4 regions of the Mixta sp. BE291 genome follow, and region 4 is predicted to be linked to each of the others. Evidence: predicted binding sites of a transcription regulator. Region 4 holds the regulator's gene; each other region holds the start of a gene.
The links. Region 4 encodes PurR, which represses purine synthesis genes. Its sites were predicted from a motif close to CANGCAAACGTTTGCNTG; they were not measured.
Positions count from the first base shown of each region.

Region 1 (7,651 bases), on a different contig from region 4:
GATAGCCAGGGCGAGGGCCGTTTTTTTCCCTTAAACGGCATTGCGCCTGAGCCACCTTTGCAACTGGCGCGTGGACCGGTCATCGCCGCGGCGACCGCCGATAACAGCAGCCTACTGTTGTTACAGCCTAATGGCAATTTCCGACTGGTCCAACCTGACTTTAGCGCAGCGGATGAGGCGCCGCGCTGGAAGTTTCCGCTGGGCGATGGCGCGTTCGACAGCGGCAGTCAGGGCTTTACCCTGGCGGCGCTGGCGGCCAGCGGCGCGCAAAAATGGCTGGCGGCGCTCAGCGACGGGCAACATATTCGGCTGTTGCATCTTGCAGCCGGTGAGACGATGCAAAGCGATACCCTGGCCAGCGGGCCGGTGAAGCAGCTGCTGCTGGCGCCCAACGGTAAATTGCTGTTCGCCAGCAGCGAGCACAGTTTGCGGGTCTGGCAGATACAGGGGCAGCAGGTGACGCTGCGCGATACGTTGCCGCTGGCGCATCCGCCACGCCAGATGGCGTTGCTGAGCGGCGGACGTTCACTGCTGCTGGCTGACGACAGCGGTATCAGCCAGTGGTTTGATATTGCCAGCGAGCAGGGCGTGCATCTAAAACGCATTCGTGATTTTAACGGCGCGCGCGCCGAGCCGTTGCTGATTACCGAACCGCAGCGTCGGGTATTTGCCACGCTGAGCGCCGCAGGCGAACTGCAAATGTTTGCCAGCAAGCGCGAGGGGGCGTTTTATCATCATGCGCTGGGCGCAGGCGTGCAGCGGGCGCAGTTTGCTCCGTCCGGCGATGGATTATTGCTGGAACGCGGTGACGGCTGGCAATACTGGCGTATCGACAATCCCTGGCCCGATATCAGCCTGCGCAACCTGTGGCAACAGGTCTGGTATGAAAACTATCCGCAGCCGGACTGGGTCTGGCAATCCACGGCGGTTGACGATCCTTATCAGGCGAAATTCAGTCTGGTGCCGATGGTAACCGGCACGCTGAAGGCCGCCGCGCTGGCGATGCTGTTTGCCACGCCGCTGGCGCTTGCCGCCGCCATCTATACCGCCTGGTTTATGTCGCCCGCGCTACGTCGCTGGATCAAACCGGCAATGGAGATGATGGGCGCGTTGCCCAGCGTGGTGATCGGTCTGTTTGCCAGCCTGTGGCTGGCACCGCAGATTGCTGCCCGGCTTTCCGGCGTGCTGCTGCTGCCGATCGCCCTGACGGCGACGCTGTTGCTGTGCGGGCCGCTGCTGAAACGCCTGCCGTCGCGCTGGCGGACGTGCGTGGATGCGCCGGGGCGCGAAGTCTGGCTGCTGTTGCCGCTGCTGCTGCTGGTCAGCGTGCTCTGCCTGTGGCTGATGCCGCTGACCGATATCGCGCTGTGGGGCAAGCCGTTGGCCTCGCTGCTGCCGGGCGGCTATGAGCAGCGCAACCTGCTGATTGCTGCGTTAGCGATGGGCTTTGCGCTGGTGCCGCTGATATTTACCCTGGCGGAAGATGCCATTTTTAGCGTGCCGACCGCGCTGGGGCAGGGGTCGCTGGCGCTGGGCGCGACGGCGTGGCAAACCCTGTCACGGGTGATCTTACCCAGCGCCGCCTCCGGTATTTTTGCCGCGCTGATGATTGGCTTTGGCCGGGCGGTAGGAGAAACCATGATTGTATTGATGGCGACGGGCAATACGCCGGTGACGGAAGGTGGCCTGTTTCACGGCGTGCGTACGCTTTCGGCGAACATTGCCGTGGAGATGCCGGAAGCGGCCGCAGGCAGCGCGCATTATCGCATCCTGTTTCTCAGCGCGTTGGTGCTGCTGGTGTTTACGCTGGTGTTGAACACGCTGGCGGAAGTGGTGCGCCAGAACCTGCGGCGACGTTATGGACAGCATGAGGGGCAGGGATGAGCGCGCAAAAGCAAAACGATCGCTGGCGCTGGCTGACGGCTGGCGCGGTAACCTTCAGCCTGCTGGCGTTTCTGCTGCTGCTGTCGCTGCTGGGCTGGCAGGGGCTACGCCATTTCTGGCCGCAGCCGGTGACGCTGTTTACGCTGGCGCAGCCTGCTGCAGGCGAGGCGCAGCTGTTGGGCGAAGTGGTCAGTCGCCAGGCTTTGCCGCGTCAGCAGCTGATCGATGCGGGGTTGCCGCAGGCGCAGCAGTTGCCGGAACAGGTCACGCGTTATTTAATCAAAACCGGCAACCGCGACGTTGCCGCCTCCGATTTCCGCACGCTGCTGGAAAGCGATATTCAGCGCCGCGAGCAGCCGCCAGAGGTGCTGGTATTACAGCGTCGCGTGGGCGGCGATGCGCTGGGCTGGTTCGCCGGTCTGTATGAGAATCAGCAGCCGCTGACGGCGCAGAACATGCAGCACGCCTTACAGGAACGCTTACAGCAAACGCATCAGCTGTTGGAGCAGGCTGAGCGCATCCGTCGCCGCGAAATGGCGCATATCACGGCGCAGCTTGAGGGGCTGGAAGCGGAGGCATTAAAGCTGAAGGCCAGCGGCCGCGACAGCGAACAGGAAAAATCGATGCTGATGGCGAATCGCGTGGAGCTGCAGCGGCAGTTTGTGGCTCAGGCCGAGCGGCGCGCCTCGCTGCTGCAGGAAAGCGCGCGCAATACGTTGATGCTGCGCGACGCCAACGGACAGCTGCACCGTATTCCGCTGGCGCAAATTCGCGATGCCTGGTATCCCAACGCCATGACGCTTACGCAGAAATGGCACCATTTTCTGCATCATCTGTGGCATTTTGTCGCCGATTCCTCGGAGGATGCGCCGGGCGAAAGCGGCGCGTTCCCGGCCATTTTCGGTACCGTGCTGATGGTGCTGCTGATGTCGGTGGTGGTGATGCCGCTCGGCGTGGTTGCCGCCGTCTGGCTGCATGAATATGCCGGTCAGCATACGCTCACCCGGCTGGTGCGCATTGCGGTGGTGAACCTGGCGGGCGTGCCGTCGATAGTGTACGGCGTGTTTGGCCTGGGCTTTTACGTCTGGCTGATTGGCGGCACCATCGATCAGCTTTTTTACGCCACCTCGCTGCCTAATCCAACCTTTGGCACGCCCGGCCTGCTGTGGGCGTCGCTTACGCTGGCGCTGTTGACCTTGCCGGTGGTGATTGTCGCCACCGAAGAGGGGCTGGCGCGTATTCCCGCCAGCCTGCGTCACGGTTCGCTGGCGCTGGGCGCAACCCGCGCGGAAACGCTGTGGCACGTTACGCTGCCGCTGGCATTGCCTGCGATGCTGACCGGTTTAATTCTGGCCGTGGCGCGCGCGGCGGGCGAAACCGCGCCGCTGATGCTGGTGGGCGTGGTGAAAATGGCCCCGGAACTGCCGGTAGATGGCATTTTCCCTTACCTGCATCTCGACCGTAAATTTATGCATCTCGGCTTCCAGATTTACGATCTGGCGTTTCAAAGCCCCAACGCCGAGGCCGATCGCCCAATGGTTTACGCCACGGCGCTGCTGCTGGTGACCATTATTCTTGGCTTGAATCTTACGGCGATGGGTTTACGCCATCGTCTGCGCGAGCGCTATCGCTCGCTGGTGCAATAACGGTGAGGACCATGACCGCTGAACTCGAAACCGCGCTAACGATTAATCATCTCTCCCTCTGGTATGGCGATAAACAGGCGCTGGATGGGATTAACCTGCAGGTGCCGAAGAATCGTATCACCGCGCTGATTGGCCCCTCCGGCTGCGGCAAATCGACCCTGCTGCGCTGCTTTAATCGCATGAATGATGTGATCGATAACTGCCGCATCGAGGGCGAGGTGATGCTGGATCGCCGCAATATTCTCGAACGCGGCGGCGATCTCTCGGCGCTGCGGCGACGCGTCGGTATGGTATTTCAGCGCCCCAATCCGTTTCCAAAATCGATTTATGAGAATGTGGTTTACGGCCTGCGGCTGCAGGGCGTGCGCGATCGCCGCGTGTTGAATGAGGCGGTAGAGCGAGCCTTACGTGCGGCGGCGCTCTGGCCGGAGGTCAAAGACAGCCTGCGGCAAAATGCGTTGACGCTCTCCAGCGGTCAGCAGCAGCGGCTGGTGATTGCGCGCGCCATCGCCATCGAGCCGGAAGTGCTGCTGCTGGATGAGCCTACCTCGGCGCTGGATCCGATCTCTACGCTGGTGATTGAGGAGCTGATGACCACGCTGAAGCAGCATTTCACGCTGATTCTGGTGACGCATAATATGCAGCAGGCGGCGCGCGTCTCTGACTATACCGCTTTTATGCATCAGGGAAAGGTGGTGGAGTTTGCTGATACCGATACGCTGTTTACCACGCCACGGCAGCGCCGCACCGAGGATTATATTACCGGGCGTTTCGGCTGAAAAAGCCCAGAGCCAGCGGGCTGGCTCTGGGCGATAACTTATCTGTTCGGCGCAAAAGCGAATTAATCGCCCGCGTAGCCCTGCGGCGGAAGTGGGTTGCCATCCAGCCAGGCGGCGTTGTCACGCATAACCAGCCGGTTCTCAACGAACCAGTTAATCACCAGCGGATAGATAGCATGTTCCTGATGCTGTACGCGCGCGGTCACGTCCTCTTCGCTGTCGCCGCTGAATACCGGCACGCGGGCCTGTAGGATCACCGGGCCGCCATCCAGCTGGTCGGTTACGAAATGCACCGACGTGCCATGCTCGCTGTCGCCGTTGGCAAGCGCCTGACGGTGCGTGTGCAGGCCGGGATACTTCGGCAGCAGGGAAGGGTGGATATTCAGCAGCCGATCGTGATAGTGAGCGACAAAAGCCGGACTCAGAATGCGCATATACCCCGCTAACACCACCAGATCGGGCGCATAGCTGTCTATTGCGCGCATAAGCTGCTGGTCAAACGCTTCACGGTTTGGGTAATCGGCGGCGGAAAGCGCGTGGGCGGCCACGCCCGCACGCGCTGCGCGTTCAAGGCCAAACGCGTTGGCCTTATTGCTGAAAACGGCGGCTACGCTGGCATTTATCCGGCCCTGCTCACAGGCGTCAAGAATCGCCTGCAAATTACTGCCGTTACCCGATATCAGCACCACCAGCCGCTTCATTTAATAACCACACGCTCTTCTGCGTCAGAGGCGTTGATCGCGCCGATTTTCCACGCCTGCTCGCCTGCGGCATTCATCAGCGCAACCGCTTTATCCGCCTCATCAGCGCTGACGGCGATCACCATGCCGACGCCGCAGTTAAAGGTGCGGTACATCTCATGACGGCTGACGTTGCCCGCCTGCTGTAGCCAGTTAAACACCGACGGCCACTGCCAGCTGGCTTCATCGATAACCGCCTGGGTATTTTCCGGCAGCACGCGCGGAATATTTTCCCAGAAGCCGCCGCCGGTGAGGTGGGCGATGGCATGGACATCGATCTGTTCAATCAGGCTAAGGATATTTTTGACGTAGATACGCGTTGGCGCCAGCAGATGATCCGCCAGCGGTTTGCCGTCGAGCTGGGTGCTTAACGCATCGGTCTGGCTCACCTCAAGAATTTTACGCACCAGCGAGTAACCATTGGAGTGTGGGCCGCTGGCGGCGAGGGCGATCAGCACGTCGCCATCCTGCACTTTGCTGCCGTCAATAATCTCTGACTTTTCCACCACGCCGACGCAGAAGCCAGCCACATCGTAATCTTCGCCGTGATACATGCCTGGCATCTCTGCGGTTTCACCGCCAACCAGCGCACAGCCCGACTGTAAGCATCCTTCAGCAATGCCGCCGATCACCGCGGAAGCGGTATCGACATCCAGCTTGCCGGTAGCGTAGTAGTCAAGGAAGAACAGCGGCTCAGCGCCCTGCACCACCAAATCGTTAACGCACATGGCGACCAGATCGATGCCGATAGTGTCGTGACGTTGCAGATCCATCGCCAGACGCAGCTTGGTGCCGACGCCGTCGGTGCCGGAAACCAGCACGGGTTCGCGATATTTTTGCGGCAGCGCACAGAGCGCGCCAAAACCACCGAGGCCGCCCATCACTTCCGGACGACGGGTTTGTTTTACCACGCCTTTAATACGATCAACTAACGCGTTGCCTGCATCAATATCAACGCCAGCATCTTTATAGCTGAGAGAGGTCTTTTCGGTCACAGCGGTTTCCCCACGCGGTTTGCGGTTTGAATTAAAGCGCGGCAATTCTAACAGTGCAGGCAAACGTTTGCGAGACCGGCGTGGCAGAATATTTATTTTGGCCGATGCTTGATACAGCCGCTGGCTTTTGCGCTTTATTGCCCGATAGCATATGGCGCAGCAGGCAAAAGGCGGTATAATCCGGCGATTTTTTTTTCCGCTCAACACTCCGGGAGTACAACAATGAAGATCGTGGAAGTCAAACACCCGCTCGTCAAACATAAACTGGGCCTGATGCGTGAGCATGACGTTAGCACCAAGCGCTTTCGCGAACTGGCATCTGAAGTGGGGAGTTTGCTGACCTACGAAGCCACCGCCGATCTGGAAACTGAAAAAGTCACCATTGAAGGCTGGAACGGTCCGGTAGAAATCGACCAGATCAAAGGCAAGAAAATCACCGTTGTGCCGATTCTGCGTGCCGGGCTTGGCATGATGGAAGGGGTGCTGGAGCATGTGCCAAGCGCGCGCATCAGCGTGGTAGGCGTCTATCGTGATGAAGAGACGCTGGAGCCGGTGCCCTATTTCCAGAAGCTGGTCTCTAATATCGAAGAGCGCATGGCGCTGGTGGTTGACCCGATGCTGGCAACCGGCGGCTCGATGATCGCCACCATTGATCTGCTGAAAAAAGCGGGCTGCAACTCGATTAAAGTGCTGGTGCTGGTCGCCGCGCCGGAAGGGATTGCCGCGCTGGAGAAGGCGCACCCGGACGTTGAGCTTTACACCGCCTCTGTGGATCAGGGCCTGAACGAGAAAGGCTACATCATCCCCGGTCTCGGTGACGCGGGCGATAAAATTTTCGGAACCAAATAATTATTCAGCCGACCGCAGAGTCGGCTTTTTTTTGCCAAAAACATCTCAAGGGGATACTCCATGACTCGTCGCGCGATTGGCGTTAGCGAACGTCCACCGCTACTGCAAACGATTCCGTTAAGTTTTCAGCATCTGTTCGCCATGTTCGGCGCCACGGTGCTGGTGCCGATTCTGTTTCATATCAATCCGGCAACCGTCCTGCTGTTTAACGGCCTTGGCACCTTGCTCTATCTCTTTATCTGTAAAGGCAAAATTCCGGCCTATTTAGGTTCCAGTTTCGCGTTTATCTCGCCGGTGCTGCTGCTGCTGCCGCTCGGTTATGAGGTAGCGCTGGGCGGCTTTATCCTTTGCGGCGTGCTGTTTTGTCTGGTGGCGCTGATTGTGAAAAAAGCGGGCACCGGCTGGCTGGATGTGATGTTTCCGCCTGCGGCGATGGGGGCGATTGTTGCGGTGATCGGCCTGGAGCTGGCGGGCGTTGCGGCGAATATGGCGGGCCTGCTGCCGGCCAGCGGCGCAACGGTGGATGGCACGGCGGTGACCATTTCGCTGGTGACGCTGGCGGTGACCGTCTTTGGTTCGGTGCTGTTTCGCGGTTTCCTCGCCATTATCCCGATTCTGATCGGCGTGGTGGCGGGCTATCTGCTTTCGTGGGCAATGGGCATTGTGGACTGGAGCGGCGTCGCGGCCGCGCCGTGGTTCGCGCTGCCGACGTTCTATACGCCGCGCTTTGAATGGTATGCGATGTTAACCATCTTACC
Region 1 is NZ_JAVDXN010000007.1:119,232-126,882, forward strand. It holds gene J2X14_RS16595 (ABC transporter permease subunit) at 1-1,884, shown strand, start outside; gene pstA (phosphate ABC transporter permease PstA) at 1,881-3,530, shown strand; gene pstB (phosphate ABC transporter ATP-binding protein PstB) at 3,542-4,309, shown strand; gene purN (phosphoribosylglycinamide formyltransferase) at 4,372-5,010, opposite strand; gene purM (phosphoribosylformylglycinamidine cyclo-ligase) at 5,007-6,044, opposite strand; gene upp (uracil phosphoribosyltransferase) at 6,267-6,893, shown strand; gene uraA (uracil permease) at 6,954-7,651, shown strand, end outside.
Region 1: a site for PurR is predicted at 6,101-6,118, ahead of purM (phosphoribosylformylglycinamidine cyclo-ligase). Genes of this name have one in related genera too.

Region 2 (7,651 bases), on a different contig from region 4:
GAAGGTTTCCGCACGCGTTTTTACCACGTCCAGCGTTTGCGGATGGATATCGTCGGCGATAAAGAATTTATTGGCGTTTTTAAGCTTGCTGACGCGTTTTGCCATCGCCATCGCTTCGGCAGCGGCGGTGGCCTCATCCAGCAACGAGGCGGAGGCGATATCCATGCCGGTTAAATCCAGCGTCAGCTGCTGGAAGTTCAGTAACGCTTCCAGGCGACCCTGGGAAACCTCTGGTTGATAAGGCGTGTAGGCGGTATACCAGCCCGGATTTTCCAGCAGGTTGCGCAGGATCACCGGCGGCGTCAGCACCGGCGTATAGCCCATGCCGATATATGATTTGCAGCGCTGATTACGGCTGGCAATCGCTTTTAGCTCAGCCAGCGCCTGATGTTCCGTTACCGCATCGCCAATCGCAGGCGGGCCAGGCAGCTGGATGTCGGCGGGCACGATGCTGGCGATAAGCTCTTTCAGCGAGCGGGCATTGATGGCCTGCAGCATGCTTTCCTGCTGCGCCAGTGAGGGACCGATATGGCGTTCGATAAAGTCGCCAGTATGTTCAAGCTGGCTGAGTGTCTGAGTCATGAATCGTCAATCCTGAGGGGAGGCTACCGCTATCAACATAAGCGGTCAGCCGCAGCCGACCGCGAAAAACTGGCGGTCAGCGCATTAGCGTGGCGCTGACGGCCTGCCGGAAATTACTCATCAATGGAGGCCAGATAGGCCTCCGCATCCAGCAGCTGATCCAGTTCAGATTCATCGCTGGCTTTCAGGCGAAACAGCCAGCCGGAAGCGTAAGGTTCGCTATTCACCTGCTCCGGCGACGCTTCCAGCGCATCATTAACCGCCACGATTTCGCCGCTTAACGGCGCGTAAATATCAGAAGCCGCTTTGACCGACTCGGCAACCGCGCAATCATCACCGGCGGCGAAGCTGCTGCCGACGTCCGGCAGATCGATAAACACCATATCGCCCAGCAGCTCCTGCGCATGTTCAGTGATGCCAACGGTATAGGTGCCGTCCGCTTCCTTACGTACCCACTCATGACTTTCACGATATTTTAATTCATTTGGCACATTGCTCATCGCTGCATTCTCCTGCACTGGTTACTGAGCGACCGGTTTACCGGCGCGAACAAAAATAGGTTTAGTGACGTTAACGGGCATTTCCCGATTACGAATCTGTACAATGGCGCGCTCGCCAATGCTTGCCGGAACGCGGGCCAGCGCAATGCTGCAACCTAACGTTGGGGAAAAGGAGCCGCTGGTAATCACGCCCTGCTGCTGGTTACCCTGCGCATCGGTAAACATTACCGGCAGATCGTTACGCAGCACCCCTTTTTCGGTCATGATCAGGCCAACCAGTTTTTCGCTGCCTTTTTCACGCTGATGCTCCAGCGCTTCACGGCCAATAAACTGACGATCGGCCGGTTCCCAGCAGATGGTCCAGCCCATATTCGCCGCCAGCGGCGAGACGCCTTCATCCATATCCTGACCGTACAGATTCATACCGGCCTCCAGACGCAAGGTATCACGCGCGCCCAGCCCGGCTGGCTTCACGCCTGCATCCAGCAGCCGCTGCCAGAAATCGGCGGCCTGCTCGTTCGGCAGCGCGATTTCATACCCGCTTTCACCGGTATAGCCGGTGGTCGCGATAAAAAAGCCGTCTGACTCGACGCCAAAAAAAGGTTTCATGCCGCTAACGGCCTGACGCTGCGCTGCGCTAAACAGCGTTTGCGCTTTTTGCTGCGCATTCGGCCCCTGAACGGCGATCAATGCCAGATCGTCACGGACCTGCGAGGTGACACCGTAGGGCTGCGCATGCTGATTAATCCAGGCCAGATCCTTTTCACGCGTGGCGGAGTTAACCACCAGCCGGAATCTGTCATCGGTTATAAAGTAAACAATCAAATCATCAATCACGCCACCCGATGCGTTCAGCATGGCGCTGTAGAGAGCCTTTCCTGGCTGCGTCAGACGCGCGACATCATTCGCCAACAGCTTGCGCAGAAATTCGCGGGTACGCTCACCGTGCAGATCGACAATGGTCATATGGGAGACATCAAACATCCCGGCATCGGTGCGTACCACATGATGCTCATCCATCTGCGAGCCATAGTGCAGCGGCATCATCCAGCCGTGAAAATCCACCATGCGCGCGCCGCAGGCTTGATGCTGTTGGTATAACGGAGTCTGCTTCATAACATTCCTGTGCGTTAACGGGTTAACTGGACGCTAAATGAGGCTAAAACGCCCGACGCAAACGTTCTCTTTGCTCTGACGTTATCACCGAACGAGGCGATTAACCATAAGCTAAACAAGGGCGAACCTTTACAGGGCGCGTTCAGTGCCTGACGGATTGTGCAGAATTTTTCACTGAAAAAATGCGTGACAAGGCACATAACTAACAACAGAAAGGTAACAAAGCAGTTTAAAAACCAGCCAGCGAGGCGATAACGTGAAAAAAAGCCGCAGGCGATCGGTGGGTTAAATTAGAAAAACTAATGCGAAGAAGCGGGTAGAATTAGAATAATTCAAACGAGTGAATCAGCAGCGTGCAGCTGCTGCGTTTTGGTGCAATCCGGCAAAAGCGCGACAAAAACGGTGAAAATGCCGCTAAGTTACATAAAAAGAGCGAACATACTTAAGAGAAGTGAAACCAGCGGTGGGCTTATACGTTTAATAACAGATCTGCGCACTTCGGCAACAGAGGCCAGGTAGGAACCATCTGGATAAAAAAGGCCGCATAGGCGGCCTTTTTAACCTGTTTAACTGGCGACGCTTAACGCAGCCATTCCGGCAGATCGTGCAGGCCCATCGCCTGTTGCAGCAAACGCGGCTTGACGCCGGGCAGCCTGTCCGCCAGCCGCAGGCCGACGTCACGCAACAGCTTTTTCGCCGGATTATTGCCAGCAAATAGCTCCCGAAATCCCTGCATATTCGCCAGCATCAGCGCCGCGCTGTGCTTACGGCTGCGCTCATAACGGCGCAGGTAGAGATGCTGACCGATATCTTTGCCCTGCTGCTGCAAGCGGCGGATTTCACCGGTTAGCTCAGCGGCATCCATAAAGCCCAGATTAACGCCCTGCCCCGCCAGCGGATGAATGGTATGCGCCGCATCGCCCACCAGCGCCAGCCGATGCGCAGCAAACTGACGCGCATAGCGCGCCGTCAGCGGGAAGGTTTGACGCTCGCTTTCCACTTCGCACAGGCCAAGACGCATATCAAAAGCGACCGACAGCTGCTGGTTAAACAGCGCGGCGGGCATCTCGCGCAGGCGGGTCGCCTCCTGCGGCGGCAGTGACCAGACGATCGAGCAGAGATGCGGATCGCTCAGCGGCAGAAAGGCCAAAATCCCTTCACCGTGGAAAACCTGACGCGCCACCGCCTGATGCGGCTGCTCGGTACGAATATTCGCTACCAACGCATGATGCTGATAATCCCAGAAGGTTAAGGGAATATCCGCTTTTTCCCGCAGCCAGGAGTGCGCGCCATCAGCGCCAATCAGCAGACGGGCGCTCATCATGTTGCCATCCTGCAGCGTGATAAAGGCTTCGTTATCGCCAAAGGCCACCTGTTGCAGCTGCGCGGGCGCCAGCAGCGTAATATCGCTTAGCTGCTGCGCCCGTTGCCATAAGGCCTGATGAATGGCCTGATTTTCAATAATATGGCCAAGGTGGCTGACGCCCTGCGGCTCATCAAATTCAATGCGCCCAAAGCTGTCGCGATCCCACACTTCCATGCCGTGATAAGCGCTGGCACGCTGCGCCAGAATAGCGGACCAGACATTCAGATGCTGCAGCAGCTTTTCGCTGGCGGCATTGATGGCGGAGACGCGTAATCCGTGCGGTTCGCTGGGGTTAAACGGTTCCGGCACGGACTTTTCCAGCACCGCGATACGCAGCCCGCAGCCCTGTAATCCGCAGGCGACAGCCAGCCCCACCATACCGCCACCGGCGATCACCACATCATAAGTTTGCATTGAAATCCTCTTTTCAGCGCGTTACCCAGCCAAGCGTACGCTCCGCCAGGCGGTTGCGCAGCCAGGGTAAATTATCCATTGTCATCAGGCCAAGGTTACGGCCTGCCACCAGCGGCAGGTAGCGATTGGCAAACAGCCGCACCAGCCCATCGGTCACGCCGATAGTGGCGGTACGATCCGGCTCTCGCCGCTGACGGTAACGCTGTAATACGGCAAAACTGCCGGGGTCTTCCTGCTGACGTTGCGCCGCCGCCAGCGTTTCCGCCAGCGACATCACGTCACGTATGCCAAGGTTAAATCCCTGACCGGCAATCGGATGTAAGGTTTGCGCCGCATTGCCCACCAGCGCCAGCCGATGCGCCACCGTCTGGTTGGCGGTTTGCAGCGCCAGCGGATAGCTGGTGCGCTGTCCAACCTGGGTAAAGCGCCCCAGCCGCCAGCCAAACGCCTGCTGTAGCTCCGCTAAAAATTCAGCATCGCTCCAGCGATCGATGCGGGATTGCGCCGCAGGCGGGTGGCACCAGACCAGCGAACTGCGCCCGTGCGACATCGGCAGCAGCGCCAGCGGGCCATGTTCAGTAAAGCGCTCAAAGGCGCGGCCCTGATGGGCTACCTGCGTTGTCACGTTGGCGATAACGGCAATCTGTTGATAGTCATCCCGCAGCCACTGAATGCCGCAGTCGGCGGCAACGGATGAGTGTGATCCATCAGCCGCGACCAGTAAACTGCCCTGCAGCTGTTCTCCGCTGCCCAGCGTCACGTTGACATGATCCTGATGCCGCTCAACGCGGCTTACCTGTTCGGGGCAGCGTAACGTAACGCCCGGCGCCTTACGCAAGCGCTGATATAAGCGGCTTCCCACTTCATGCAGCTCAACCACGTTGCCCAGCGCGCTCACGCCATAGTCAGCGGCATCGATGTTTACAAACCCGGCATGACCGCGATCGCTGACGTGAACATGGGTAATTGGCGTTGCGCAGTCAGCAAGCGCGGGCCAAAGATTAATCGCCGCCAGCTGCTGACAGGTGCCTGCCGCCAGCGCAATCGCCCGGCCATCGTAACCCGGATGCGCGCGATCTCCCGGCGCTATCGCTTCGATTAATGTCACCGGCAGCGATCCCTGCGTGAGATGCGAGAGCGCCAGCGCCAGCGTTGCGCCGGTCATGCCGCCACCGGCTATGATCACGCTCATGCCTGCTGCGCTGCCGCCATCAGCGCTTCGATAGCATCGACATCTTTAACCACGCTATCGGTAAGGTTTTCATTGCCCTGTTCAGTAATCACGATGTCATCTTCAATACGGATACCGATCCCGCGATATTCTGCCGGGACATCCGCATCCGGCGCGATATAAAGTCCGGGTTCAACGGTAAGCACCATGCCCGGCTCCAGAATACGTCCGCGATCCGGCGTACCGTAATCACCAACATCATGCACATCCAGCCCCAGCCAGTGGCTCAGGCCGTGCATAAAGAATTGTCGATGGGCGTTTTCAGCGATTAACAACTCAACATCGCCCTGCATCACACCTAAGTCGATCAGTCCGCTGACCATGACCCGCACCACTTCTTCATTCACTTCACGAATACTGGTACCCGGACGAAACAGCTCAAGCGCTTTGTAGAGTGACGCCAGCACGATGTTATAAATTGCCCGCTGCGGCACGCTGAATTTGCCGCTCACCGGAAAGGTGCGGGTGATATCGCCCGCGTAGCCATGCAGCTCACAGCCTGCATCGATCAGCACCAGATCGCCCGCGCGCAGTTCGCTTTCGTTCTCGGTGTAGTGCAGGATGCAGGCATTTTCGCCGCCGCCGACAATGGTATTGTAAGAGGGATGCCGCGCGCCGTGACGGGTAAACTCATGGTGAATTTCACCCGCCAGCTGATATTCAAACATGCCGGGCCGACACACCTGCATCGCGCGCGTATGCGCCAACGCGCTGATTTCACCGGCGCGGCGTAAAATCGCCAGCTCTTCCGGGCCTTTAAACAGGCGCATCTCATGCACCCACGGCCGCCAGTCGGTTAGCGTATTCGGCGCCTGCAAATTCTGACGGAAGCCACGGCGCAGCTTCTCCAGCGCGCTGAACAGGATGCGATCGGCAAACTCATATTCGCCCTGCGCATGATAAACCACGTCCAGCCCGTTCAGCAGCTGATGCAGCTGCTCGTTCAGGTCGTCCCACGGCAGCGCCCGATCGACACCCAGCTTCTCCGGCGCGGCATCCTGCCCCAAACGGCGACCAAACCAGATTTCCGCCTGCTTATCGCGTACGCGGTTAAACAGCACGCTGTGGTTGTGATTTTCATCGCTTTTAATCAGCAACAGCAGCGCTTCAGGCTCGTTGAAGCCGGTGAAATACCAGAAATCGCTGTGCTGGCGGAACGGATATTCGCTATCCGCGCTGCGCGTGACTTCCGGCGCGGCAAAAATGAGTGCCGCGCTGCCCGCAGCCATACGCGACAACAGCGCCTGGCGGCGCTGCAAAAAAGTATCCAGCGTAATCATCCGTATCTTCTCCCTGAGTTAGGCCGCCGCGCGGCAAGAGCAAATAATCAGTGCAGCGTAACCTTGGTGGTTTCCGGCGCACCCGGCGGCATCGGCGGATTAAAGGTTTCATGGCACAGCAAAGCGGCTACGCGCACATACTCGATAACCTCCTCCAGCGACTGTGCCAGCTCTTCCTGGTCTTCTTCATCATCATAGCCAAGCTGGGCAATGGTGCGCAGATCGTCGATGGCTTCGCCCGCTTCGCCTTTGACTTTATCCAGTTTAGGCTGCGTCACGCCCAGCCCCAACAGAAAGTGATTAACCCATCCCGCCAGCGCATCGGCACGCTCAAAGACGCTGCTTTCATTTTCATCAGGCAGCATCAGCTGAAACAGAAAGCCTTCTTCTTCCAGCGTGTCCTGAATATGCGCGTGCAGCGCCTGCAGCGGCTGCGAGAGCGATTGTGAAAACGCTAAACCTTCATTGGTGAGATCGTGTACCAGCGCTTTCCAGCTGTGATCTTTATTGCCACCGCAGACGATGCCGCTGATCAAGCCGTGCATTTCAGCTGGCGTCATTCCTACCCCTTGCTGGGTCAGGAGGGATGCCAGCGCCTGCCAGGCTGGCTGTGTGTTATCTGTAGACATATGCATTATCATCGTTGGCGGAGTAAGTTCGTGTTATGCTACCACCAGGTGCCTTGAGGTTTCCAGAAAGGGCTTGTTTCTTCACGCCAGGATATATATAGTGGCGCCCCTTCTGAGCCGGAGCAGGTTCAGAACGATGCGGGCGCAGTAATCAGTCAGGAAGGTGGCATGTCTGCACAACCGGTAGATATTCAGATTTTTGGACGTTCGTTACGCGTGAATTGTCCGCCTGAACAGCAAGATGCGCTGAACGCGGCGGCGGAAGATCTTAATCAGCGGTTGCAAGATCTTAAAGTTCGCACTAGAGTCACAAATACAGAGCAGCTGGTGTTCATCGCTGCGTTGAACATTTGCCATGAGCTGGCGCAGGAAAAGGGGAAAACCCGTGACTACGCTGCTAACATGGAACAACGCATTCGGATGCTGCAACAGACCATAGAACAAGCATTGCTTGAGCAAGGTCGCATAACTGAACGCCAGGGTGCGAAGTTCGAATAACACTTTACGGCCGACTGTGATACAGTGGCGGTGAG
Region 2 is NZ_JAVDXN010000006.1:161,127-168,777, forward strand. It holds gene gcvP (aminomethyl-transferring glycine dehydrogenase) at 1-582, opposite strand, end outside; gene gcvH (glycine cleavage system protein GcvH) at 696-1,082, opposite strand; gene gcvT (glycine cleavage system aminomethyltransferase GcvT) at 1,104-2,198, opposite strand; gene ubiI (FAD-dependent 2-octaprenylphenol hydroxylase) at 2,779-3,978, opposite strand; gene ubiH (2-octaprenyl-6-methoxyphenyl hydroxylase) at 3,992-5,170, opposite strand; gene pepP (Xaa-Pro aminopeptidase) at 5,167-6,489, opposite strand; gene J2X14_RS15285 (YecA/YgfB family protein) at 6,537-7,118, opposite strand; gene zapA (cell division protein ZapA) at 7,287-7,616, shown strand.
Region 2: a site for PurR is predicted at 2,253-2,270, ahead of gcvT (glycine cleavage system aminomethyltransferase GcvT). Genes of this name have one in related genera too.

Region 3 (7,651 bases), on a different contig from region 4:
AAAAGCCTTTGTCGCGCAGCAGGTTGATCGCATCATGCGCGGCGGCTACGCCGTCATTATTGCTGTCAAAATAGACCGGCGTCACGCCACGATAGAGCGCCGTCAGATTAAGCGTACGTTCGTGACGCGACATCGCGAAAATCGGCAGCCCGGAAGTAATGCGTGAGGTCATCAGCGCAGTACGGCCCGATTCGGTCATGGTAATAATCGCCGTAACGCCCTGCAGATGGTTGGCGGCATACATCGCCGACATCGCAATCGCTTCTTCAACGTTATCGAACTGCACTTCCAGGCGATGTTTCGACACGTTAATGCTGGGCACTTTTTCCGCGCCCAGACAAACTTTCGCCATCGCGCTAACGGTTTCCGCCGGATACTGACCCGCCGCGGTTTCAGCTGACAGCATGACCGCATCGGTGCCATCCAGCACCGCATTGGCGACATCCATTACTTCCGCGCGCGTCGGCATTGGATTGGTAATCATTGATTCCATCATCTGCGTCGCGGTGATCACCGCGCGGTTCAGCTGACGGGCGCGACGAATCAACGCTTTCTGGATACCCACCAGCTCCGGGTCGCCGATTTCCACGCCAAGGTCGCCACGGGCCACCATCACCACGTCGGAAGCGAGAATGATATCGTCCATTGCGTCCTGGCTGGAGACCGCTTCAGCGCGTTCAACCTTGGCGACAATTTTCGCATCGCTGCCCGCTTCCTGCGCCAGACGGCGCGCGGTGTTGAGATCTTCGCCGCAGCGCGGGAAAGAAACCGCCAGATAATCGACGCCGATTTTTGCGGCGGTGTTGATGTCCGCTTTATCTTTTTCGGTTAGCGCTTCGGCAGAGAGACCGCCGCCCAGTTTGTTAATGCCTTTATTATTGGAAAGCGGGCCGCCGACGGTGACTTCGGTAAACACTTTGCTTTCGCGCACTTCCAGCACTTTCAGCTGGACGCGACCATCATCCAGCAGCAGCACATCACCCGGCACCACATCTTCCGGCAGGCCTTTATAGTCGATACCCACTTTTTCTTTATCGCCTTCACCTTTGCCCAGACTCGCATCAAGCAGGAAGCGATCGCCAACGCTGAGAAAAATTTTCCCTTCTTTAAACGTTGAAACGCGAATTTTCGGCCCCTGCAGATCGCCGAGAATGGCGACGTGGCGACCCAGCTTGGCTGCAATTTCGCGTACTTTATCCGCACGCAGCTGGTGATCTTCTGGCGTGCCGTGGGAGAAGTTCAGTCGTACTACGTTAGCCCCGGCGGCAATGATCTTTTCCAGATTATTGTCGCGGTCGGTGGCAGGGCCTAACGTGGTCACGATTTTGGTTCTTCTGAGACGTCGAGTCATGGGTTTTCCTTAAGGTGTAGAAACCTGAATGAGGCGTAGAGTAAGTATGCATGTTCTGTTTATGATTATTGATCTAACTGCAGATTCATTTTCCTTTCTGTTACCGCTGGCGGCGATGCCAGGCCAGAGTTAAAGACGTTTTCCTGTTCGCCAAATACAATACTGACACCGGCTGCTAAAGTCACCCTTCGCTCGCGCTGAAGAAAAACTTCGTTGATAAGCGACAAGTTTAGCGCACCGCAGCGGCGGGAAGAGCAGCGAACAATGGGCGCTTGTGGCAAGTTATCTTTCAAGGCGCGCGAGGGCCTGCTTAACGCTGGATGGGGAACGGATCGCTCTCTTTATCCAGCCGCGACGGTTTTAACGCTTCTTTGACCCGTTTGAGGTTCGCACGCAGGCTGGTGCCGTGATGCAGCGTAAAACCGGTCGCCAGCACATCAATCAGCATCAGCTGCGCCATACGCGACACCATCGGCATATAAATATCGGTATCTTCCGCTACGTCCAGCGCCAGCAGCAGCGAGGCCTCCTGCGCCAGCGGCGAGCTGGAAGCAGTCAGCGCCAGCACCACCGCGCCGTTTTCGCGCGCCAGCTGTGCCAGCTCCGGCAGCGATTTCGTGCGGCCGGTATGGGAAATCAGCACCACGACATCGCCCGCGCCGCTGTTAATACAGCTCATGCGCTGCATCATCACGTCATCGGAACAGAAAACCGGCACGTTAAAACGGAAAAATTTATTCATGGCGTCGTGCGCCACTACCGCCGAAGCGCCCAGCCCGAAAAAGCTGATTTTTTTCGCCGTCGCCAGCACCTCGACAGCACGCTGAATGGCGCGCATATCCAGGCGTTGACGCACCTGCTCCAGACCGGCCAGCGCTGACTGGAAAATCTTGTCGCTATAGATCTCTACCGCATCATGCTCATCAATGTTACGGCTTACCCAGGGCGTGCCGGTCGCCAGGCTTTGCGCCAGCTGCAGTTTAAAATCGGGAAAGCCTTTGGTTTGCAGGCGATGGCAAAAGCGGTTTACCGTAGGATCGCTGACTTCAGCGGCGGCGGCCAACAGCGCGATGCTGGAGTGAATCGTCATCTCTGGCGCGGCGAGCACCACGGCGGCGACTTTGCGTTCGGATTTACTGAGAAAGGGAAGCTGCGACTGAATTTTCTCCAACATATTGTTCATGCGCTAACGCTCATCACTTTTGTCAATTTCATATAAAGGTGCATCCAATGGCGGTTTACTGCGAATATACCGCGCTATAGCCGTCCCAGGGCAGCGCTGGTAAAACCTGACCTGACGTTTTTTGCCAGAATATGAGCTGTGTCTGATTTCGTTGTGAAAAGCCATATTTTTTACAGGGATTAACGCGCCGCAAAAGCACGCAGAGCGTTGTTAAAATAACCGTTTATGGCAAAAGGAGCGGGCGCTGGTTTACCCGCGTCGATCAAACACAGTACATTGTGCTGAAATAAAATTACAATAAGAGCTGGGTTAGCGCGGATCATCCCGGACCCGACTCATCCTGCAACGAGGAGATAAGAATGGCGGTAACACAAACAGCCCAGGCATGCGATCTGGTTATTTTCGGTGCGAAAGGCGACCTTGCGCGCCGTAAACTTCTGCCTTCCCTGTATCAGCTGGAAAAGGCAGGGCAGATTCATGAAGAGAGCCGCATTATCGGCGTTGGCCGCGCGGAATGGGATAAGGCGGCGTACACCAAAGTGGTACGTGAAGCGCTGGAAACCTTTATGAAAGAAAAAATCGACGAAGCGCTGTGGGATCGCCTCAGCGGCCGCCTCGATTTTTGTAACCTGGACGTTAACGATACCTCGCATTTCCCACGCCTGGGTAAAATGCTGGACCAACAAAACCGCGTCACCATCAACTATTTTGCCATGCCGCCCAGCACCTTCGGCGCTATCTGCAAAGGGTTGGGACAGGCGAAGCTGAACGCTAAGCCCGCGCGCGTAGTGATGGAAAAACCGCTCGGCACCTCGCTGGAAACCTCTCAGGAAATCAACGATCAGGTTGGTGAATATTTTGAAGAGTGCCAGGTGTTCCGTATCGACCACTACCTGGGTAAAGAAACGGTACTGAACCTGCTGGCGCTGCGCTTTGCTAACTCCCTGTTTGCCAATAACTGGGATAACCGCACCATCGATCACGTGCAAATTACCGTAGCGGAAGAAGTCGGTATCGAAGGGCGCTGGGGCTATTTTGATAAAGCCGGTCAGATGCGCGATATGATCCAGAACCACCTGTTGCAGGTGCTGACCATGATTGCCATGTCGCCGCCGTCCGATCTCAGCGCCGACAGCATTCGTGATGAAAAAGTAAAAGTGCTGCGCTCGCTGCGCCGCATCGACCACAGCAACGTGCGCGATAAAACGGTGCGCGGCCAGTACACCGCCGGATTTGTGCAGGGCAAAAAAGTGCCGGGCTACCTGGAAGAAGAGGGCGCCAACAAAACCAGCAATACCGAAACCTTCGTTTCTATTCGCGTTGATATCGATAACTGGCGCTGGGCTGGCGTGCCTTTCTACCTGCGTACCGGTAAGCGCCTGCCGACCAAATGTTCGGAAGTGGTGGTCTATTTCAAAAACCCGGAAATGAACCTGTTTAAAGAATCCTGGCAGGAGCTGCCGCAGAACAAGCTAACCATTCGTCTGCAGCCGGATGAAGGGGTGGATATCGAAATCCTGAACAAGGTGCCGGGACTCGATCATAAACATAATCTGCAAACCACCAAGCTGGATCTGAGCTACTCAGAAACCTTTAACCAGTCCCATCTGGCCGATGCCTACGAGCGCCTGCTGCTGGAAAGTATGCGCGGCATTCAGGCGCTGTTTGTGCGCCGTGATGAGGTGGAAGCGGCATGGAAATGGGTCGATTCCATTGTTGATGCCTGGGCGGCGGATAACGACGCGCCTAAGCCTTATCAGGCGGGCACCTGGGGGCCCGTTGCTTCCGTGGCGATGATCACCCGCGATGGCCGTTCCTGGAACGAGTTCGAATAAGTCAAAAGCTGTTAAGCCCGCGTAATGCGGGCTTTTTTTTGCGTTGTAAAAACGTTGAAAAAAATGAACCGCAGTTTCAAAAAATGCTTAAGCACGTGGACGCCTGCGCTAAAGATCAGGTATGGTAATCACCGTTTCTTTGCCGCGCGGATGCGCCATTTTTGCCAGTGGTCGGATGGTTCGCTGGCCTGACAGGAGAAAGTACGATGAAAAACTGGAAAACAAGTGCCGAATCGATCCTGACCACCGGGCCAGTGGTGCCGGTTATCGTAGTGAATAAACTGGAACATGCGGTGCCGATGGCGAAGGCGCTGGTGGCGGGCGGCGTGCGCGTACTGGAAGTTACGCTGCGTACGCCGGTCGCAATGGATGCGCTGAAAGCGATTATTCAGGAAGTGCCGGACGCCATCGTCGGCGCCGGAACGGTGATCAATCCGCAGCAGCTGGCGGAAGTGACCGCAGCGGGCGCGCAGTTTGTTATCAGCCCCGGCATCACGGAACCGTTATTGCAGGCGGCCGTGGAAGGCAGCGTTCCGTTGATTCCCGGTATCAGCACCGTGTCTGAATTAATGACCGGTATGCAGTATGGCCTGCGCGAGTTTAAATTCTTCCCGGCGGAAGCCAACGGCGGCGTAAAAGCGTTACAGGCGATCGGCGGACCGTTCCCGCAGGTGCGTTTCTGCCCAACCGGCGGTATCTCGCCGAAAAATTACCGTGATTACCTGGCGCTGAAAAGCGTGCTGTGCATCGGCGGCTCCTGGCTGGTGCCCAACGATGCGCTGGAAAGCGGCGATTATCAGCGCATTACCGATTTGGCGCGTGAAGCGGTAGCGGGCGCTCGCTAAGCATGATGGCTCTCCCCGGCGGGAGAGCCATGTTTTGTTAACCGCTAACCCTGACGGCCGCCGCCGCGGCAACCGCGCGCGTTACCGCCTCCTCGACGTTTTCCGCCGTGGCCAGCGCCACGCCCATCCGACGTTTGCCGTCGATTTCCGGTTTCGCAAACAGCCGCAGCTGCTGCCCGGCGCCCAATGCATTTTCCACTTCGCCATAGCTGACGTTATTGCTGCGCAGCGCCGGCAGAATAACCGCTGATGCCGCCGGGCCATACTGACGAATCGCGCCGATCGGCAGGCCTAGAAAGGCGCGCACATGCAGGGCGAACTCGGAGAGATCCTGCGAAATCAGCGTAACCATGCCGGTATCGTGCGGGCGCGGCGACACCTCGCTGAAAACCACTTCATCGCCGCAGACAAACAGCTCCACGCCAAATAAGCCAAAGCCGCCCAGCGCTTTCACGACGTCGCCAGCGATCTGTTGGGCGCGCGCTAATGCCTGCGGGCTCATCTGTTGCGGCTGCCAGGATTCACGATAATCGCCATCCTCCTGACGATGACCAATCGGCGCGCAAAAATGAATGCCGTCTGCGGCGCTGACGGTAAGCAGGGTAATTTCAAAATCAAATTTTACCACGCCTTCGATAATCACTTTTCCGGCCCCGGCGCGTCCACCCTGTTGTGCGTAGATCCACGCCTGTTCCAGCTGGGACGCCTCACGTACGAAGCTCTGACCTTTGCCGGAAGAACTCATCACCGGCTTCACGATGCAGGGAAAACCGATCTCTTCCGCTGCGGCGATAAAGGCGGGCTGCGTATCGGCGAAGCGATAGCTGGAGGTGGGCAAAGCCAGCGTTTCAGCCGCCAGACGGCGGATACCTTCACGATTCATGGTAAGACGCGCCGCCTGAGCGGTGGGCACCACGCGCTGTCCCTGTTGCTCCAGCTCAATCAGCATATCTGTGGCGATCGCTTCAATTTCCGGCACCACATAATCGGGACGCTCCTGAGCAATCAGCGCTTTCAGCGCCGCGCCATCCAGCATATTAATCACATGGCTGCGGTGGGCGACATGCATCGCTGGCGCATCGGCATAGCGATCCACGGCAATCACTTCAACGCCTAAACGCTGACATTCAATGGCCACTTCTTTGCCCAGTTCGCCTGAACCCAACAGCATCACACGCGTCGCGCCGGGACGCAGCGCCGTTCCAAGAATCGTCATAGTACCTACCTGAAAAGTGAAGAGTAAAAACGCGCGCAGTATATACGAAAACGTTTGCGCTGACAGCCGTCAGGAAAACTTGATCTCAGGATTTTGCCTGTTATACTGTATAAAAATACAGTATATACCCGAGGTGAGTCATGGCTGTTGAAACCAAATTTGTTGTGGTCAGAAAAGGTGAAGAAAAAATGACATTTGCCAGTAAAAAAGAAGCAGACGCATACGACAAAATGCTCGATATGGCGGAAGCTTTTACTGACTGGCTGGTACAAAGCGATCTGCCGCTGGAAGAAGCTCAGCTGGAAAACCTGGGCCTGTTCCTGGCGGAACAGAAAGATGCGGTACAGCATATTTTACGTACCAGCAAGCTGCCGGACGCGCAGCCCGCGGTAAAAGCATCGAAGGCCGCCGCAGCGGAAACCAGCGATGATAACGCGCCAGACGAAACGGCGAAAAAAGTTCGCGCGGTTAAAGCGGCCTGATTAACGCGCCCGCTCAACGTTGCAGCCTGGCGAATATCAGCCACACTTTCCTGATAACGATGTTAAGCAGAGCGGGATGAACAGGGTTCATCCCACCTTCTTTTGCTATTTGCTCTCGCTTACGCTTCTTGACGCCCGATGCTTCACACTATCGGCATACATCACAAAGGAGAGCTTATGAGTAACTGGCTGCAGCAAGTGCAAAAAATGTTGAGCAATACGGGCATCGGCAACGCAGGCGCAAAAGCGCAGGGCGGCAGCGAAGGGCTAAGCAAAATGCTGGCGCCGGGTGCGCTCGGCGGCCTGGCCGGTATGCTGATATCCAGTAAATCCTCGCGCAATCTGTTAAGCAAATATGGCAAAAACGCCCTGGTGATCGGCGGCAGCGCGGCGGCCGGCGTTTTGCTATGGAATAAATATAAGCAGCGCGTGCGTGAAGCGCATCAGGATGAGCCGCAGTTTGGTCAGCAGGAGACACCGGTGGATCAGCGCGCGGAACGTTTGATTACCGCGCTGGTGTTCGCGGCGAAAAGCGACGGTCATATCGATGGCGAAGAGCGCAAAGCCATCGAGCAAAACATCCATCAGGCGGGTTATGGCGAACAGGCGGAAGCGCTGATTCAACAGGCGATTGATCGTCCGCTGGATCCGCACGGGCTGGCGCAGGGCATAAAAAACGAGGAAGAGGCGTTAGAGCTTTACTTCCTGAGCTGTGCGGCTATCGATGTCGACCACTTTA
Region 3 is NZ_JAVDXN010000002.1:87,488-95,138, reverse strand. It holds gene pyk (pyruvate kinase) at 1-1,351, opposite strand, end outside; gene J2X14_RS05575 (MurR/RpiR family transcriptional regulator) at 1,662-2,534, opposite strand; gene zwf (glucose-6-phosphate dehydrogenase) at 2,894-4,369, shown strand; gene J2X14_RS05565 (bifunctional 4-hydroxy-2-oxoglutarate aldolase/2-dehydro-3-deoxy-phosphogluconate aldolase) at 4,576-5,214, shown strand; gene purT (formate-dependent phosphoribosylglycinamide formyltransferase) at 5,252-6,430, opposite strand; gene J2X14_RS05555 (YebG family protein) at 6,571-6,912, shown strand; gene J2X14_RS05550 (tellurite resistance TerB family protein) at 7,090-7,651, shown strand, end outside.
Region 3: a site for PurR is predicted at 6,474-6,491, ahead of purT (formate-dependent phosphoribosylglycinamide formyltransferase). Genes of this name have one in related genera too.

Region 4 (7,651 bases):
CCTGCTGCTGCAACCCCTGGCGAAATTTGCCATAATGCGCGCTGCATTTTTTCGCCAATGAGATCCTGATGTCTGAATCGAAACAACTGAACGCATTATCTGACCGCTTCCGCGGCTTTTATCCAGTGGTAATTGATATCGAAACCGCCGGATTTAACGCCAAAACCGATGCACTGCTGGAAATTGCCGCCGTTACGTTGAAAATGGATGAAAATGGCTGGCTGCAACGCGACCAGACGCTGCATTTTCACGTCGAGCCTTTTGCGGGCGCGATTCTGCATCCGGAGGCGCTGGCGTTCAATGGTATCGATCCTGAGAATCCGCTGCGCGGCGCGGTCAATGAATATGATGCGCTGCACGCTATCTTTAAACAGGTGCGCAAAGGCATAAAGGATCAGGGCTGCAATCGCGCCATTGTCGTTGCGCATAATGCCAATTTCGATCACAGTTTTATGATGGCCGCCGCTGAGCGAACGGCGCTAAAGCGCAATCCGTTTCATCCGTTCGCCACCTTTGATACCGCGGCCCTGAGCGGGCTGGTAGTGGGTCAGACGGTGCTGGCGAAAGCCTGTAAGGCCGCAGGCATCGCTTTTGACGCCAGCCAGGCGCACTCGGCGCTGTATGACACTGAGCGCACGGCGGAGCTGTTTTGCGAGCTGGTAAACCGCTGGAAACGTCTGGGCGGCTGGCCGCCGCTGCCGGTCGATGAGGAACAGCCTGCTGAAATCAGCGACGGTGAATAGTCCGTCCGCCGTAAAAAAGGGCGCCTGAAGCGCCCTTTGCTGTTGTAAGCGGAAAATTTATTCCGCTTCTTTATATTTTTCTGCTGTTTCTTTAATCAGCGTCTGCAGTTCGCCGCGCTGGAACATCTCGATCACGATATCGCAGCCGCCAACCAGTTCGCCATCTACCCACAGCTGCGGGAAGGTGGGCCAGTTAGCATATTTCGGCAGCTCAGCACGAATGTCAGGGCTTTGCAGGATATCCACATAGGCGAAGCGCTCGCCACAGGCAGAGAGAGCCTGAACCGTTTGCGCCGAAAAGCCACAGCTGGGTAACTTCGGCGAGCCTTTCATGTAAAGCAGAATCGGGTTTTCTGCGATCTGGCGCTGAATTTTTTCAACAGTACTCATAATTGCCTTCCTTAAATAGCATGCTTCGTGTCTATTGATTGTAGCGACTGTAGCGGGTTGCTGAAAACGACATTTTCTGTAAGGTTAAATGACGCGGGTTATTGTAGCGGCTTGTCACAGCAAAATAACCCGTATCAGCGCGATGCATTGCGCGGTGGTTAATACCTGGCAATAACTTTGCTGAGATAACCGCCTGTTTACGCTTATTTTTACATCTATATGCATTTAAAGTTTATTTCACTAAAAAAGGCTTTATCTTTTCGCAAAAAGTTCGATTAGAATTGGCCCTTCAGGAGTCTGTCGCTATGGCAGAAATAAGATTAACCTTGCGCTATCACTGCGCTTTGAGTGTAACCACACCATGCGTTTATTGATTACGCTTTTTATGCTGACCGTTGCTCAACTCTTTTTTAACGTTGCCGAGGCATCCCCGCAGGCGCCAGTCAAAGCCACTCAGCATAAAATTGATAAAAAAGCCGCCCGCGACGACGACCGTCGCAAGCGCCGGGTGGTAAAAACCACCAGTAAAAAAGCCCGTCCGGCCAGCGTCGAAAAAAACAAGCTAAAGAAGAAAAGTAAACCTGCCACGGTTGCCACAGCCAGCACGAAAAAGAGTCGTAGCGCGGTTAAAACCACCAGCGTAAAAAAAAGCATCAGTAAAAAAAGCAAACAGCGCTATGGTCGCCAGCGCGGCGAGAAAAAAACCGCTGTAGTCGCTAAGCGCGGCCCGCTGGAGATGAGCAAGGCGCATCGTGAGCGCTATCAAAAGGCGCGTGAAACGGCGATGAACAAACTGATGAGCCAGTTAGGTAAGCCCTATCAGTGGGGAGGCACCTCGCCTCATACCGGTTTCGACTGTAGCGGTTTGGTCTGGTACGCCTATAAAGATGTGGTGAAGTTTAAAATTCCCCGCACCGCTAATGAAATGTACCACCTGCGTGATGCGGCATCGATTAACCGTGAAGCGCTGGAAAAAGGCGATCTGGTGTTCTTCCGCATTAATAATCGTGGCGCAGCCGATCACGTCGGCGTCTATCTCGGTAACGGACGCTTTATCCAGTCGCCGCGCACCGGTAAAGATATCCAGATTAGCCAGCTGAGCGATGATTACTGGCAGCGGCACTACGTTGGCGCTCGCCGCGTGATGACGCCGCGCACCATTCGCTAACGCGGTTGCGCAACAAAAAAGCCTGTCATATGACAGGCTTTTTTTATTTCTGGCTGGCGATTAATTGATAACGGCGGTGAAGCTAAACGCCATGATCACCAGTAATGCCGCCACCGTGGTGCCTATTGATAGTTTTAAATCCGTGCTCATTTGGCCTCTCCTTTAACCACACAAAAAATAACGGTATAGATTTTCCCATACTCCCTGGTAAAAATCTCGTTTTCTTTGCGCCAGCTTGGTAGAATCCCCGCCTTGCGTTGCGCAACGACCAAAACCACCGTTGTCGACGACCCTTATTTTAAGACGTCCCGCCGCTAAGACGTACCTCAGCCCGCCTGATGATAACCCATACGCGTGCTGAATAACGCTATCGGGACGCAAACGATTAACATTAGCCTTATCAAACTATTACGATAGGCGCAGGAGTATCTTTTTAATGGCAACAATCAAAGATGTCGCAAAGCGTGCCGGCGTTTCTACCACCACGGTATCGCACGTCATCAATAAAACCCGTTTTGTCGCGGAAGAAACCCGTGAGGCCGTGTGGGCAGCCATCAAAGAACTACACTATTCGCCCAGTGCGGTCGCACGCAGCCTGAAAGTCAACCACACTAAATCGATCGGCCTGTTGGCGACGTCCAGCGAGGCGCCCTATTTCGCTGAGATTATCGAAGCGGTGGAAACGCGCTGTTTCGCCCGTGGCTATACCCTGATTCTGGGCAACGCCCATAACGATTTACAGAAACAGCAGGCTTATCTTTCCATGATGGCGCAAAAGCGCGTGGATGGCCTGTTGGTGATGTGCTCCGAATATCCTGAAGCGCTGCTGAAGATGCTGGAGGAGAACCGCAATATTCCTATGGTAGTCATGGACTGGGGCGAATCGCGCGGCGACTTTACCGATACCGTGCTGGATAATGCTTTCCAGGGCGGCTATCTCGCTGGCCGCTATCTGATCGAGCGCGGACATCGTGATATCGGCGTGATCCCCGGTCAGATGGAACGCAACACCGGCAGCGGGCGCTTCGCCGGTTTTGTCAAAGCGCTGAATGAGGCCAGCATTGCGGTACGCGAAGAGTGGATCGTTCAGGGCGACTTTGAGCCAGAGTCTGGCTATCGCGCTATGCAGCAAATCCTGGCGCAGAAGCAGCGCCCTACCGCCGTTTTCTGCGGCGGCGATATTATGGCGATGGGCGCGATTTGCGCCGCCGATGAGCTGGGACTGCGCGTGCCGCAGGATATTTCAGTGATCGGTTACGATAACGTGCGCAACGCCCGCTATTTTACCCCTGCGCTGACCACAGTGCATCAGCCGAAAGAGCAGCTGGGCGAAACCGCTTTTGATATGCTGCTGGACAGGATCACCAGCAAACGTGAAGAATCGCAAACCATTGAAGTCCATCCTACGCTGATTGAGCGCCGCTCTGTCGCCGATGGTCCCTTCCGCGACTACCGCCGCTAAGGTTCAGGCTCAGGAACCGCTGTTCCTGAGCCGCTACGCTTCCCGCAGCCATTCCCGATTGATCGTTTCCGTATCGCCAAGATAATCCAGCAGCCAGCGCAGCGCGGGCGAACTGCTTTGCTCCGACCAGCTGACGCAACAGAAGCTGTCGGGAAAAGGTTGCGGCAGCGCCAGCTCGGTGAGCTGCCGGGTTTTCAGCAGCGGTGCGGCGAAATGTCCGGGAACCATGCCCACACACAGCCCGGCACGCAGGCAGTCAAACGCGCTTTCCCAGTCGGGCACCACCAGACGGCGCTGATTATCCAGCGTCCAGGTGGTACGTCGTGGCAATGCGCGCGAGGTATCTTCCAGCACCAGCGAGGGCCAGGGACGAATATCATCATCCTCCAGCTGCCTGCTGACGCTGGCTAAAGGATGATCAACGCTTACTACGCAGCGCCAGTTAAGCGCGCCCATATCGCGAAAGGCAAAGCGCCCGCCAACCGGAATCGCCTGCGTCGCGCCAATCGCCACATCAACCCGCTCGTCCGCCAGCGCATCCCAAACGCCGTTAAACACTTCCGGCGTGATCAGCAGTTCCATATCCGGGAAGTGCCGATAGAAATCAAGCACCAGCTGACGGGTACGCTGCGGCTTAACAATGCGATCCACGGCGATGCTTAACTGCCCGCGCCAGCCATTCGCCACCTGCTGGCACTGCCGCCGCGTGGCTAGCATTTTTTTGATAACAGCACGGCCTTCGCGAATAAACAGCTCGCCTGCCTCAGTGAGTACCACGTCGCGATGGCGTCGCTCAAAAAGCGGCACCGCCAGCCAGGACTCCAGCTGACGTACGGTATAGCTGATGGCCGAGGGTACGCGATGTAGCTCCTCGGCGGCGGCAGAGAAGCTGCCATTGCGCGCCACGGCATCGACCACTTCCAGTGCATATTCAGACCACATGTTTTGCCTGCAAAATTTTTGATATCAACCGGCAAATTTTAGCGTTTCACAATCAGAAAAACATCCTTTAACCTCGCGCGGTCTGTTCACCTGCTAATAATGAGAAAGTGATGTCTGCTTCAAAAGGATTTATGCTCTATCTGGCGCTGCTCAGTACGCTGGGTTTTCTCGCCACCGATATGTACCTGCCCGCGTTTACCGCCATGCAGGAAAGTTTTCACACCTCTGCCGGCGTGATTAGCGCCAGCCTCACCGTGTTCCTTGGCGGTTTCGCCTGCGCGCAGCTGCTGTGGGGACCGCTCTCTGACCGTTTTGGTCGTCGACCGATCTTGCTGCTGGGTCTGGCGCTGTTTGCGCTGGGCTGTGCGGGGATGCTGTGGGCGGAGACCACCTGGCAGATGTTAATCCTGCGCTTTGTGCAGGCGGTGGGCGTCTGCTCGGCGGCGGTGAGCTGGCAGGCGCTGGTAGTGGATCGCTATCGCGGGGCGCAGGCGAATCGGGTTTTCGCCACCATTATGCCGCTGGTCGCGCTGTCGCCCGCGCTGGCGCCGCTGCTGGGCGCCTGGCTGCTGAGCCACTTTTCATGGCGATCGATTTTTCTGACGCTGTTTCTGGTAACGCTTCCGCTGCTGTTTGCGACGGCGAAGCTGAAAAAAAGCGCGCCCGCCTCTGAGCCAACCGGCCAGCGCAGCGGTTTTTTCCGTCTGCTGGCGTCGCGTATCTACAGCGGCAACGTGCTGATTTATGCCGCCTGCTCCGCCAGCTTTTTCGCCTGGCTGACCGGTTCGCCCTTTATCCTGCACGATTTGGGATTAAGCCCGGCCGATATTGGTTTGAGCTATCTTCCGCAGACCGTGGCGTTTCTGGTAGGCGGCTTTGGCTGTCGCTCGGCGCTGCAGCGTCGCAGCGGTCGCACGCTGCTGCCCTTCCTGCTGGTTTTTTATGCTGTGAGCGTAGCTGCGCTGTTTATCGTCTCGCTTAGCGATCGGGTTACGCTGTGGGGATTGTTAATTCCATTTTGCGGCATGGCGCTAGCGAATGGCGCTATTTATCCCATCGTGGTAGCCAATGCGCTGCTGCCCTTCCCGGATGACACCGGCAAAGCCGCTGCGCTGCAAAACTGCCTGCAGCTGGGCCTGTGCTTTTTTGCCAGCCTGGCGGTCTCTTCCTGGTTACGCCATCCGTTACTGACCACCAGCTCGGTGATGTTCTCAACCATTCTGCTGGTCGCGTTGGGCTATGCGTTGCAGTACGTGGCACACGAACGCACACATAATTAGCACCCTAATTATTAACCGTTGTATCTTGCCTTGCGGGAGCCTATACTCCTTGCAAGGCAGTCACTTATAACAGTTAGCGTACTTTTCCCCGGCCCATCGCCCGCTTTCCGCGACAATAATTGTGGCCCCGGGCTTTCAATGCCTTTCAATCCTCTGCGCAACGTCAGATATCTGGCACACGGTCTTCCGTGAGATTTCTCACAATCCTGAGAAATTGACTATTCTGTTTCTCAGGTTCGTATCACACAGGTGATGGAGAAGCTATGAGTACATCGTGCATAGAAGAAGTGAACCTGGAGGAAAACCATTGGTATCGTATCGTCCATGAAATGTTGGAAACGGCTGATATTGAGATCAATGGTAAGCGCCCCTGGGATATTCAGGTCAAAAATCCTGAATTTTTTAAACGTGTTTTGCAAGAAGGATCGCTTGGCCTGGGTGAAAGCTATATGGATGGCTGGTGGGATTGCGAGCGGCCAGATATATTTTTTCAACGCGTATTAAAACATCAACTTGATCAACAACTTCCTCATCATTTCAAAGATACATTACGTATCGCGGCAGCGCGGCTTACCAATTTACAGTCAAAAAAACGCGCGTGGATGGTGGGCAAGGAGCATTACGATTTAGGGAACGATCTCTTTTCACTGATGCTGGATCCCTTTATGCAATACTCCTGCGGCTACTGGAAAAGCGCTCAGACGCTGGAAGAGGCGCAACAGGCTAAATTAACCTTGATTTGCGAAAAGCTTAAGCTAAAACCTGGCCTGAAGCTGCTGGATATCGGCTGCGGCTGGGGCGGACTCGCTGAGTTTGCCGCGCGTCATTATGGCGTCACGGTCGATGGCGTGACCATCTCCGCCGAACAACAGAAAATGGCGCAGCAGCGTTGCGAAGGTCTGGACGTCAATATCCTGCTGCAGGATTACCGTGATTTAGATAATCAGTATGACCGCATCGTTTCCGTTGGCATGTTTGAACACGTCGGCCCGAAAAATTACGCCACCTATTTCAACGTGGTCGACCGTAACCTTAAGCCGGATGGCCTGTTTCTGCTGCATACCATTGGCGCGATAAAAACCGACATGCATGTCGATCCGTGGATCGATAAATATATCTTCCCCAACGGCTGTTTGCCGTCGGTACGCCATATTGCTGAAGCCAGCGAAGCGCATTTTATTATGGAAGACTGGCATAATTTCGGCGCCGACTACGACAAGACGCTAATGGCATGGTATGAGCGCTTCCTGCAGGCCTGGCCGCAGCTGGCGGAAAAATATGGTGAGCGCTTTAAACGCATGTTCACCTATTATTTAAACGCCTGCGCCGGGGCGTTTCGTGCGCGTGATATTCAGCTGTGGCAGGTGGTATTCAGCCGCGGCGTTGAGGGCGGCCTGCGCGTACCGCATTAACCGCTGTCGCGTATAAAAAAACAGGCAACCGGGTTGCCTGTTTTTTTATTATTTACTCTGCAATCTGATTAACCGTTGCCGCCAGCGTCGCTTCTCGCTGCGCCAGCACGCGCTCTACCGTATCCACAATCGCCTGCGTATGCGGATCGATTTCAATATTCACCCGCTGCCCCAGCTTTTTCGCGCCCAGCGTAGTGCGCATCAACGTTTCAGGGATAAGATGCACGCAAAATTTGGTTTTGGTGACATCGCCC
Region 4 is NZ_JAVDXN010000001.1:734,936-742,586, reverse strand. It holds gene rnt (ribonuclease T) at 69-743, shown strand; gene J2X14_RS03580 (Grx4 family monothiol glutaredoxin) at 801-1,136, opposite strand; gene J2X14_RS03575 (C40 family peptidase) at 1,495-2,301, shown strand; gene cydH (cytochrome bd-I oxidase subunit CydH) at 2,362-2,451, opposite strand; gene purR (HTH-type transcriptional repressor PurR) at 2,738-3,763, shown strand; gene punR (DNA-binding transcriptional activator PunR) at 3,797-4,705, opposite strand; gene punC (purine nucleoside transporter PunC) at 4,816-5,985, shown strand; gene cfa (cyclopropane fatty acyl phospholipid synthase) at 6,249-7,397, shown strand; gene J2X14_RS03545 (riboflavin synthase subunit alpha) at 7,450-7,651, opposite strand, start outside.